DNA from 3 places in the Pedobacter humicola genome. Region 2 is predicted to be linked to each of the others. Evidence: riboswitches for the same ligand, from Rfam matches in the RefSeq annotation. Region 2 holds a riboswitch; each other region holds the start of a gene.
The links. A riboswitch is a leader RNA that binds a small molecule or an ion and turns the genes downstream of it on or off. The one in region 2 is predicted to bind cobalamin.
Positions count from the first base shown of each region.

Region 1 (4,218 bases), on a different contig from region 2:
GGTTTAAGTTCTGATGGTCAAGTTTTTCAATTACATATTCGTTGATGATCACTTTCAGGTCTTTAAGATCCATCAGATACCCCATCTCATAATTGATGCGTCCTTTAACTGTAACCAGGAGCGTATAATTGTGGCCATGCCAGTTTGGATTGGCACACTTACCAAATACTTTGAAATTTTCTTCCCGTGTCCATTCTTCGCGGTACATGCGGTGTGCCGCATTAAACCGTTCTTTTCGTGTGCGGTATATCAGCATTAAACGATCATCCGCCTTTCTGTTTTTTTATTTGCATTCTTGTAACAAGGCACCATGTGTTATCCATGGTGCCTTTTGTATTTAAATTACGCTTTCCGCGCGCGCTATGCTGATCTGCTCGCGGGCCTTTTTGGCTGCGGCAACCAGGTTGATCAATGCGGCCTTGGTTTCCGGCCATTTACGGGTTTTTAAACCACAGTCGGGATTTACCCAAAGGTTACGTGCAGGAAGGAGATTTGCTGCCTTTGCCAATAATAAAGTCATCTCTTCCGTACTCGGTACCCTTGGCGAGTGGATATCGTATACCCCGGGGCCGATCTCATTCGGATATTCAAAATTGGCAAATGCTTCCAGCAGTTCCATTTGTGAACGGGAGGTTTCAATGGTGATCACGTCGGCATCCATGGCTGCGATATGTTCAATGATATTATTGAACTCGCTATAACACATGTGTGTATGGATCTGGGTTTTATCCTGTACACCACTGGCTGTAATCCTAAACGCATTAACCGCCCAATCGAGGTAATGTGGGTGCTTGGCTTTTCTTAAAGGCAGCCCTTCGCGGATAGCCGCTTCATCAATTTGTACGATACCGATGCCCGCTTTTTCCAGGGCCAGTACTTCATCGCGGATGGCGAAGGCAATCTGATTGGTGGTGATATCACGTCCCTGGTCATCACGTACAAAAGACCATTGTAAAATCGTTACCGGACCGGTTAACATCCCCTTCATTGGCTTGTCGGTCTGTGCGGCAGCAAAAGTGCTCCAGCGTACGGTCATGTCTTTCGGGCGGCTTACGTCGCCATAAATCACGGGTGGTTTTACGCAACGGCTTCCGTAACTCTGTACCCAACCGTTTTTGGTAAATAGAAAACCGTCTAACTGCTCGCCGAAATATTCGACCATGTCGTTACGTTCAAACTCGCCGTGCACCAGTACATCCAGGCCAATTTCTTCCTGCCAGCGGATCGCTTCTATGGTTGCCCGTTCAATGGCCTGTTCATATTGTTCCAGACTCAAGTCGCCTTTTTTGAATTTGGCACGCAACTGACGGATATCGTCCGTTTGCGGGAACGAACCTATGGTTGTTGTTGGGAATGCAGGGAGGTTAAACCGTTCGTGGTGTAAAAGCTGACGTACAGGGAAAGGACTTTGACGGCTTGCATCTGCTTCGGTGATCGCCGCAATACGGTCTTTTACCGCTTGTTTGTGTACTTTTTGCGAAGTACGTCTGCTTTCAATGGCTGTTTTATTGGCTTCCAGTAAAACAGTATTTCCTTCAACAATCTGGCGGATTTCGTTCACCTCGTTTAATTTCTGTTTGGCAAAGGCCATCCAGTTTTTGACCTCGGGATCAATTGCCGTTTCCAGCTCCAGATCGATCGGGCTGTGCAGCAAGGAACAGGACGGCGCCAGGATCACCCTGTCAGCACCCAGCTTCGCTACCGCTTTGTTGATCAGGGCCAACGATTTTTCATAATCGTTTTTCCATACATTCCGGCCGTCTACCACTCCTAATGATAGCTGCAGGTGATCTGGAACCAGTGCAAGTACTTCGTCCATCTGTTCAGGAGCGCGTACCAGATCAACATGTAATGCATGGACAGGCAGGTTTACCGCTAGTTCAGTATTATCAAGCAAAGCGTCGAAATACGTTGCCACCAGGATTTTGACACCGCTCACACGGTTGGCAATAGCACGGTAAGCATAGTCGAAAGCTTCTTTTTCTTTTTTCGAAAGATCAAGCACTAAACAGGGTTCATCCAGTTGTACCCATTGGGCACCCTGTTGTTTCAAACGGTTAATGATCTCGATATACACGGGAACCAATCTTTTGATCAGGTCGATACGCTCAAAACCCTGTTCTTTCTCCTTGCCCAAAAGCAGGTAACTAACAGGTCCTACCAGAACCGGTTTGGCTTTTTCGCCAAGCAGTTGTTTTGCATTGTTATATTCTGCGAAAATGTTTTCATAAAAGATTTTGAATTCCTGGTTGGCACTAAATTCAGGAACGATAAAATGGTAATTGGTATCCAGCCATTTGGTCATTTCCATGGCGGTAATGTCCAGGCCATCCTTTTGGTAGCCGCGTGCCATGGCAAAATAAAGGTCGAGCTCGTTGTTGGATTTGATCTGCGAAAGCACCGCCGAATAACGTTGCGGGATAACGCCCAGCAAAAAACTGGTATCCAATACCTGGTCATAATAGCTAAAGTCGTTACAGGGGATGAGGTCTATGCCCGAATCAAGCTGGATTTGCCAGTTCTGTTCTTTGAGGATACGGGCCACCTTATTGAGTTCAGTAAGTTCGATTTTACCTGCCCAATATTGTTCGCAGGCTTTTTTCAATTGTCTTTGGCTTCCAATGCGAGGGTAGCCGAGGTTTTGGGTTAACATATTTTTCAAATTTTAAATGGTGAATCATCATTACAAAATTGCTTTATGCTTCGGGGAATACCTTTGGGGAAAAAGACTGAGGGAGAAGAATGCAAGCCATGCGCTTAGGGCACAGAAAAGCCTATAGGTTTGTACCTATATATGCATCCAGCTGACTTCAGGCTTTTTTCGCGAAAGCATCGTCAAAACGGAACAGGCAGGTATCCTGGCTTGTAACGGTTTCTATCTTCCTTCCTGGGATAAAAACCTTGATCGTTACTTACAGTTGCGCGACAGCCCGTGATTTGCACACGGTTCCCTATTCATTTACCTTAAGTAAAACCTCTTCCGGTGATCTGAAATATAAAGAAACTTGGTTTTGCAATCAGTTATAAATTCTGGACAAATTTAATTAATCGGTTTTTAAACCTATTATGATGTGATTAATAAGGTATATTGTCTGTTATTTTAGTTTGAATTGGTTTATTGTTCTTTTAAGTGCTTAAATTTGTAGCTATAAAAGGATATTATTCTATGGAGGCCCTCGACGAGACCGATTTATTGCTTTTGAAAATACTGGCAAACAATTCCAGTTTTACCACCAAGGAACTTGCTTCACAGGTGAACTTATCACCTTCTCCCGTTTTTGAACGGGTAAAAAGACTGGAGAACAATGGTTATATCAAAAAATATATCGCCGTTCTGGATGCCGAAAAATTCCATCAGGGTTTTATTGTGTTCTGTAACATCAAACTCAAGCAGCACGATAGAACAATCGGCCATCACTTCGTTAAAGATATCCTGGACATCGATGAGGTGGTAGAATGTTATAATGTTTCGGGAGATTATGATTTTATTTTAAAGGTGTATGCAAAGGATATGAAACATTATCAAGACTTTGTTTTCAATAAACTCGGTTCGGTAGAGAGCATCGGCAGTACACACAGCACTTTTGTGATGGCAGAAATTAAACATTCGAATAATATCAGTCTATAAGTAACAAACTAAATAGATATGAAAATAGACCTAACCGCTAAAAATGCCCTGGTAGGGGGCAGTACCCAAGGCCTTGGCTTTGCTACAGCACAAATACTTGCCGGATGTGGGGCAAATGTTATACTGATGGCCCGAAATGAGGAGAAGCTCAAAGCGGCTTTATCGAAATTGCCAGTGGTGGCCTCAGGTCAAAAACACCGTTACCTTACAGCAGATTTCTCAGATTTTGCATCTTATCAGGAGATTATCAAAAGCTTTTTTGCCCATAACGAAATCGATATACTGGTAAACAATACCAATGGACCAAAAGCGATAGGCGCTGTGGATGCGGGTTTGGATGCCTACGAAAGTGCCTTTGATCTGCTTTTTAAAACCGTTGTGCAAACCACCATGCTTGCCATCCCCAAAATGATTAAAAAGAAGAGTGGAAGGATCATCAATATTGCTTCAACCTCTGTTGTGGAACCTATCCATAACTTAGTACTTTCTAATGCTATACGCAGTGCTACGGCAGCCTGGGCAAAAACGCTGGCCATCGAAGTAGGACAATATAATATCACCGTTAATAATATCCTTACCGGAAATTTTGA
Region 1 covers NZ_JBWJIG010000016.1:20,471-24,688, reverse strand. The annotation lists gene AC04Q1_RS21215 (6-pyruvoyl trahydropterin synthase family protein) at 1-253, opposite strand, end outside; gene metE (5-methyltetrahydropteroyltriglutamate--homocysteine S-methyltransferase) at 338-2,653, opposite strand; cobalamin riboswitch at 2,832-2,994, opposite strand; gene AC04Q1_RS21205 (Lrp/AsnC family transcriptional regulator) at 3,167-3,628, shown strand; gene AC04Q1_RS21200 (SDR family oxidoreductase) at 3,647-4,218, shown strand, end outside.
Region 1: linked by a shared signal. The riboswitch ahead of metE (5-methyltetrahydropteroyltriglutamate--homocysteine S-methyltransferase) and the one ahead of AC04Q1_RS02435 (TonB-dependent receptor plug domain-containing protein) in region 2 are both predicted to bind cobalamin.

Region 2 (4,218 bases):
CGATCTCATCCAGGAATAAAGTTCCGCCGTTGGCCAGTTCAAATTTACCGATACGCTGCTTAACAGCTGAGGTAAATGAACCTTTCTCGTGACCAAACAGTTCACTCTCAATCAGTTCAGAAGGAATAGCGGCACAGTTCACCTCAATTAAAGGACTATCAGCACGATTTGACTTTTCGTGTAACCAACGGGCTACAAGCTCCTTACCACTACCATTTGCCCCGGTAATTAATACACGGGCTTCGGTAGGGGCAACACGCTCTATCGTTTCTTTAATTTTAGAAATGCTTTCCGATTCACCTAAAATCTCACGGGTTTTACTTGCTTTGCGCTTTAAAACCTTGGTTTCGGTAACCAGATTTCCACGGTCTAAACCATTACGAACAGTAATTAATAAACGGTTTAAATCAGGTGGTTTCGAAATAAAATCGAAAGCGCCTTTTTTACTCGCTTCAATGGCCGTTTCAACTGTTCCATGACCAGATATCATAATAAAAGGAAGATCAGGCTTGATGAGCTGTGCCTGTTCGAGCACTTCCATACCGTCCATCTTGTTCATCTTGATATCGCAAAGCACCAGATCGAAATTTCCTTTTTTGATCATTTCGAGGCCATCGATACCATTATCGATATCTTCAACATCGTAATTCTCATACTCCAGAATTTCACGTAAGGTACTCCTTATCGCACGTTCATCGTCAATTATTAATAATTTAGCCATTAGAGATGTATTCTTTTATTTCTGATGCGAATATATTATTTTTTAATTAATGTATAGTTTTTTATACAATTTATTGGCTATAAACCCTAAAAGGGGAAAAAGGTTTTAATTTCTATAGTCCATTTTAAACTTACTTAAGTCTGGTTTCGCTTTTTTGGCTCTTTTTAATTCAAGATCGTGAATGGTTCTGCCCAGGTTTTTCATAAAGGGAAAACAAACCGTATCGTACTCATATTTATTATCGTTGAAGATGCCATCTTCATTGCTCTGTACCACAGCTGTGAGAAAATATTCGATTCTATTTTTAAAATCAACGAAATAAGAATTGTCGATAATGTAGCCATAACTGTCGCCATATTTATTAAAGATCCTGATATTTGGATCGGGCATTACCTGTTCTCTTCCATAATACAGCATTTTGGCATAGGTAGCCCAAAATTCTTTAGGATCGTATTTCGGGAAATCACTTTCTGTTGGGTATTTACTCATATAAGTATAAATCAACTTATAATCTTCCGGACTAAGGTTAAACCTTTCTTTTGCTGGAAAAGCTTCAGGGAAAATCAGTTTTCGCATCAGTTGTTGTTGGTCGTTAATGGCGAAGGCATTTTTCCCTGCCAGGCTGAAAGGCTTATTAACCAGTTTATCGGTACTATCCATATATCCCGTGCCCATTACCAGATTGCTTAATTTGAGCTCGTAGTCTTTTGGATCGTATTGAGCAACCTGATTATACACCAATTGTTCGCCATTATAAAATTTGATGGGATTGCTATGTTTAGCCGGTTCACCGGCATCACCAATGGCCAGGCGGTTTAAAATCCTGCTATTGTTTAATCCGTTTGTCTTTAGTTTTTCGTTAATCTCGGCACGGCCTATAAATTCAAACAAACGGTTAAAAGCGTCGTTATCGCTGGTGAGCAAAATCTTTTTTACATAATGTTCAATAGATGGCAAGCCGTTTTTAGCGCTGCTATCCTTTAAAACCTTGGTTTGGCCTTTATAAGCGCTATCCGTAATCATCGTACTTTTAGCTGTCAATCCAGTACTTTTCAATCGGTTTACTTTCTCTAAGGCAAAGATTACTGCAGCGAGTTTGACTGTACTGGCCGGATAAAAATATTGATGGGGATCTAAATTGTAACTAAATGTTTTAAAGGTTGGCTTATTCTTCGCATCGCGGTTAACCTGCGTGTAAAGAATCTGGATCTGGTTTTTATCCGGATGGTTGAGTACCGCGGAAAAAAGTTCTGGTTTGGCTTCCATCAATCTCTTCAGAAAAACAGTATCCGTTTTTTGTGCCATAGTGCCTAAGCTTAATATAGAAAACGCAAGGGTTGCAATCCTTCTCATGGTTTAAATTTTGATTCCTAATTTAGCTTTTTCTATTAAAACCATCATTTTCCATCATGCATTTTACATGGTTTTCATCAAGCAATTATATAAAAAGCACAAGCGATAAAATGGAATGCACAGGCAATAATACAGAATGCGGGTCTGATCGATTAACGGTGTCAAAAAGCAGATTAGTATATGTCAAAGAATGCAGCCAAAATTAAAGTCCTTTTTTTATTACATTTGCACTGCTTTTGGTTTCCGGCTTTACAACCGGGATTAAAAGGGAATACAGTGTAAATCTGTAACTGTCCCGCAGCTGTAAGCTCTATAACGTTTTTCAATCCATAAGTCACTGTCCGATTCACTACGGGGCGGGAAGACAGAAAACCGGGAGTAAGTCAGAAGACCTGCCTTTAGCATTTAATTTCATAGCTTTCGGGGATTGAAGCTAGGATTGAGATATTAACGTTGTTCGTATTTTCATTTCCTTTTCTCATCTGTTGGCTGTGGGCAAAACTCACAATCAAATGAACAAAAAAAGAATGCTAACTGTAGCCGGTTTAGGCCTTGCGCAGTTAATGATTGGCCAGGTGGCTGATGCGCAAACTCCAGACAGTTTGCAGCTTAAAGATGTTGTTATTTCTGCAACAAAAAACGATCAGAAACAATCGCAAACGGGTAAAGTGGTTACCATTATCAGCCGTGAGGTATTGGAACGCAGTAATGGCAAATCATTACCTGATTTACTTACCGAACAGGCTGGTATTGTAATCAGTGGCGGCAATAGCAATCAGGGCAAGGATAAAAGTATATTTACCAGGGGAGCGCTTGGTGGCTACACCCTGGTTCTTATTGATGGTATTGTACAGAATGATCCTGCAAGTGTTAGTGGAACATTCGATTTACGCTTATTCTCCATCGATCAAATCGATCATATCGAAATCTTGAAAGGCGGTCAGTCTACCATTTACGGATCTGATGCTGTTGCGGGTGTAATCAATATTGTAACTAAAAAGGGTGGTAATAAAGGAAATACCATTTATGGGGTGGCCAGTGCCGGAAGTTTCGAAACTTATAAAGGAACGATTGGTTTAAATGGTGGTGTGGAAGGTTTTTCTTACAACATTAACTATACCCATCTTAAAACCGATGGAATTTCTGAAGCCGCGGTACCATTCGGAAGCACTGCCATTTTTGATAAAGACGGATTTAAAACTGATGGTTTAAACGCCAATTTCGGGATCAGACTGGACAAACATTTTTCCGTTAATCCATTCTTGCGTTATTTCTATGGCGATTATAAAATAGATGAAGATGCATTTACTGATGGTTTACCCACTAACAAGTCTATTTTGAAACAATTTAGCGCGGGTTTTAACTCCGAATATAAATTCAATACGGGTAAAATAACGCTAAATTATAGTCACGAAAGCAATTCGAACGATGTAAATTCGAGTTATGGAGGTTTTGAAAGTAAATTCTTAAACTTCGGAAAGCTTAATGTGGTTGATTTGTTCTACAATCAGAAACTGGGCAGTAAGCTAGACTTACTTGTTGGTATAGACAATAGAAAAATGAAGTTGATTACTGATGCCAAAAACCCTACCACCAATATCTTCGCCGCTTATGGCTCATTGTTTTTACACAATTTAAGTGTTTTTAACCTTGAGGTAGGCGGACGTTATAACAAACATGATCAATATGGCGAAAACTATACTTACTCTGTTACCCCGAGTATTAACATCATTAAAGAAGTAAAACTTTTTGGAACGGTATCTACTGCTTTCAAAATTCCAACTCTGAACATGTTATTTGGCCAGTATGGTGCAAACCTGGACCTGAAACCGGAAAAATCTCAAAATTATGAAGCAGGTGTAAACTTTAGTTTTGCTGATGATCAGTTTAGTTTACGCCTTGCGGGTTACAAACGTGATTTAACTGATGCAATTGTGTATACCACAGGTTACTTTAATGAAGGAAATCAAAAATATAAGGGTTTTGAAGTTGAGCCAGCAGCAAAATTTAGTGTTTTTAACGTAAATGGTTATTATGCCTATGTTGAAGGAAATACAGGAACAACGGATTATTTAATCCGCAGACCAAAGCATACGTTTGGTATTAATGCGGGTGCCCAGGCAACGAACAACTTATATGTTAGC
Region 2 covers NZ_JBWJIG010000001.1:579,256-583,473, reverse strand. The annotation lists gene AC04Q1_RS02445 (sigma-54-dependent transcriptional regulator) at 1-721, opposite strand, end outside; gene AC04Q1_RS02440 (serine hydrolase) at 827-2,074, opposite strand; cobalamin riboswitch at 2,295-2,488, shown strand; gene AC04Q1_RS02435 (TonB-dependent receptor plug domain-containing protein) at 2,587-4,218, shown strand, end outside.

Region 3 (4,218 bases), on a different contig from region 2:
GGAGCCAGATACGATTCGGGTATTGGTGCTGTGATTTTAATTACAACAACAAATTTGAAATACGAGGGATTAAAAGGCGCCTTAAATCTAAGCAATGGTTATGGCATTTTTCCAAGGTACAATGGCGGACTTACCTTAGATGCAAAAAAAGGCAGATTTATAACACAGGCCGGTTATACCTATGGACAGTCGAAAATCAAGGGACTTACCAATATTAATACCTCAGTTAATTTGAAAAACTTACCCTGGCAGGTTACGCAAACCAATATCAATAATAATCAGTCGCAAAGAGTTTATGGTAATTTAGGTCTTGATTTCAATAAAAACAACCTGCTCACCCTATATGCGGAGTATACACCCAATACCAACCACAATGAAGTGGATGGAAATAACGGGGCTATTACGCCAGAAAGACAGCTTTCGCAAGATTCAGTATGGCAAAGTTTCAATTCGGTCAATGGCAGGTCGCGAACATTTGCATCACAGGCGATCTACGAGAGTAAGTGGGACAGCACAAAGCAAAGTGTGAAGTTTACAATGGCTTACTCCAGAAATAATGCCATGAGCACAGTAGATAATAACTTATCTTACTATGATCTATCAGGTAGTTTAATTCAAAAAATGCCATTTTACAGGGTTCAGCTTCCCGGAAAAACAGGCTTTACGACTTTTTCGGGGCAATATGTTCGGACATTATGGACCGGTGAGTGGATTTCGGGTTTGAAATACTATAATACCACCCTGTCTAATGAAAATTCAGGTTATACCTATACCAACATTGAACGGACGGCCGGAGAGGCACTAAACAGCAAAATAGATTTTAGATATAACGAATTTAATTACGGCGCTTTTACTTCATGGGAGGCGCAGGTAAAATCGTGGTACTTCCAATTGGGATTGCGGGTAGAACAAAATAGGGTATTTTCACAGATTAACGGAACAGACCGGGAAAAGATATATGATCGGATTTCTCCTTTTCCTTCAGTATATATCCAAAAGCGTATCAATGAGAAAAATTTAGTTGCAATCAACTATAGCAAGCAAATATCCCGCCCTGATTACAGCTTACTAAATCCTTTCTCCCGATTTACGAATAATACAGTTGCCAATTTTGTTGGAAACGATCAGATCAAACCTGCGCGAACACATAGTTTAAATTTAAGCTGGACATATCAAAGTAAACTTGTATTTAGTAGCGGCGTGGTAGTGCTCAATGACCTGATATCATCTATTTTGCTGAGAAATAATGATGGCTTGCTCATTCAGCAATACGATAACTTTAATGGTATTTACTACTACCTCGGGGCATATTATACTGCACAACCCGTAAAGTTCTGGCAATTGAGTGTGAATACACGCCTGAGTACGATAGATGTAAAGCCTTATAGTAACCTTCCGTTAGGCAAGGCAAATGTTAATGTTTATGGGAATGTGAGTAACGATTTGTCCTTTCCCAAAAATTGGAAAATAGGTATCGGGTTTGATTGGTCGAACTTCTCCAGCGATAAATTTTATCATCACCGGGGCTATAGTAATTTGAGTGCCGCTATTACGAAAGAATTTAAAAAACCTCAATTGAATGTATACATCAGAGCGAATGACATTTTAAAGGATTATTATTCTGGTTATAACGCATTATTTATTCCCTATAATACGGAGGCCTACAATGATAGACGTGCTATCGTTTTTGGTTTGACTTATAGGTTTGGTAAACAAACCGTTAAGGCTAAAGAAATCGCCAAAGACAATAATTTAGAAGAGTCGAATAAGAGACTGAAATAATCTGCTTTATAAAGTAACCAGAAATAACTTTTGCCTAATTTTCAAGCATTTTGCAAAAGCGATTTTGAACAATCTGCCCTTCTCATTAAAATGTAGGCTACACCATATTAATTTCTTAACTTCGCAGCGCTTTTGGTTCCCGTTGTAACGAACGGGGTTAAAAGGGAATCCGGTGAAAGTCCGGAACTGTCCCGCAGCTGTAAGCTCCTTTAACGGATTTCTATTCATTTGCCACTGTTCCCGACTTGTCGGAATGGGAAGGCGGGAAATTCCGGGAGATAAGTCAGAAGACCTGCCACATGCATAATCATTCCAATAGCTTTCGGGTAATAGGGCTGGAATGAGGTATATATTATTTCAATTTACGATTTTGATTTTAATCTACTGTGGAACCCAATTAGGGACAGGTATGGATTTGGCATTTGCCCGCAAAGGGAGAAATGCCCGGCATTGCAGTTCCAGTATGCTTATACGGGGAATATTACTGCTTGCGCTGGTATTTTTGACGCAAATCGCCATTGCCCAGGTGAGAGATTCGTCGAAGGTGCACACCCTCAAGGAAGTAAAGGTGCGGGCAAATAAAACCTCAGCCAGAAATACCTCTTCAACCCCTGCCCAGATCATTGGTGGAGAAGCCTTACAAAGACTCAACAGCTTTTCGGTGGCCGATGCCCTCCGGTATTTCAGTGGGGTACAACTCAAAGATTATGGTGGCATAGGAGGTTTAAAAACCATTAATGTGCGGAGCATGGGCAGCAACCATACCACCGTTTTTTATGATGGCGTGCAGATGGGCAATGCCCAGAACGGACAGGTAGATCTGGGACGGTTCTCTTTGGATAATATGGAAGAGGTAGCGCTTTACAATGGCCAGAAAAGCACCATTTTGCAACCCGCCAAATCGTTTTCTTCGTCGAGCACCATTTATTTGCGCACCAGAAGACCGGTTTTTGAAAACGGAAAAAGCTTTAATTTCAAAACCGGATTTAAAACGGGCTCCTTTGGCCTGGCCAATCCATCCTTTGCCTACGAACAAAAAATAACAGCAAAATCAGCTGCCTCTATAAGCGGCGAATGGGTAAATGCCAATGGCAGGTACAAGTTTTACGACAGGGGCAACGGCTATAATGATAGCACTTTTGTGCGGACAAATGCCGATCTGGATGCCTATCGCCTGGAGGCAGGTTTAAATGGTATGCTGGCCGATAGTTCAATCTGGGCTGTTAAAGGTTACGGATACTATTCCGAAAGAGGGCTTCCAGGTGCGATTGTGGCCAACAGGTACGATTTTACTCAACGCCAATGGGACCGCAATCTCTTTATACAGGGAAATTTTCAAACCCCTGAGCAGAACCGCTATGTGTTGCTATTTAATGCCAAATACGCCAAAGATTATCTACGCTACCTTGATCCCGATTTTGTGAAGGATGACGGCTTTTTGGATAACCGTTACCATCAGGATGAAGTATACCTTTCTGTGGCCAACCGTTTCCGCATTTTGCCGGTATGGGAAGTAGCACTTTCGGCAGATTATCAATGGAATAAGCTAAATGCCAACCTGTACCGTTTCCCCTTTCCCACCAGGCATACCCTACTCACTGCGCTGGCTTCTGAACTCAAACTTAAAAGCTTTAGCTTACAGGCTTCGCTGCTTGGCACATTTGTGTCCGACATGGTAAGGGAATACAGCAGTGCAGGCAATAAACAGGAACTTAGCCCCACGGTTATCGCAACCTTTAGTCCAGGCTGGAGCGAAGGGCTGATGTTCAGGGCCTTTTATAAAAACATCTTCCGGCTACCCACCTTTAACGATCTTTATTACACCTTTATCGGCAACACATTACTCCGGCCAGAGTTTACCGATCAATATGATATCGGCGCTACCTACACTTTGCAACCCGAACATACTTTGCTGACTTCCTTATCCTTTCAGGTTGATGCCTATTACAATACGGTTAAGGATAAGATCGTTGCTGTACCCAGCTCGAACCTTTACCGTTGGACCATGTACAACATCGGCAGGGTGAGGGTACAGGGATTGGAAGCAAATGTGCAATCGGCCTGGACAATATCTGACAAACTTTCGCTGAATGCCTCCCTGAGTTATACTTTTCAGCAATCTCGGGATGTTACCGAGGGCGATATTTATCCCTACAATATTCCCTATATCCCGCTGCATTCGGGTTCTTTTATCATGGCCGCCGATTGGAAAAGACTAGAGCTGAACTACAGTTACATCTACGTGGGTGAACGCTACAATCAGATCAGTACTGTTCAAAGCGCGGTTTACAACCGTATGGACCCCTGGTATACCCACGATCTGGGTATCGGTTATACATTCCCGCTCTTTGGCAAAACAGCTAAGATCACCACCGAGATCAATAATATATTAAACCATAACCGTGACATCATTGCGAATTTCCCCTTGCCACCAAG
Region 3 covers NZ_JBWJIG010000016.1:30,989-35,206, reverse strand. The annotation lists gene AC04Q1_RS21255 (TonB-dependent receptor) at 1-1,782, shown strand, start outside; cobalamin riboswitch at 1,899-2,096, shown strand; gene AC04Q1_RS21250 (TonB-dependent receptor) at 2,192-4,218, shown strand, end outside.
Region 3: linked by a shared signal. The riboswitch ahead of AC04Q1_RS21250 (TonB-dependent receptor) and the one ahead of AC04Q1_RS02435 (TonB-dependent receptor plug domain-containing protein) in region 2 are both predicted to bind cobalamin.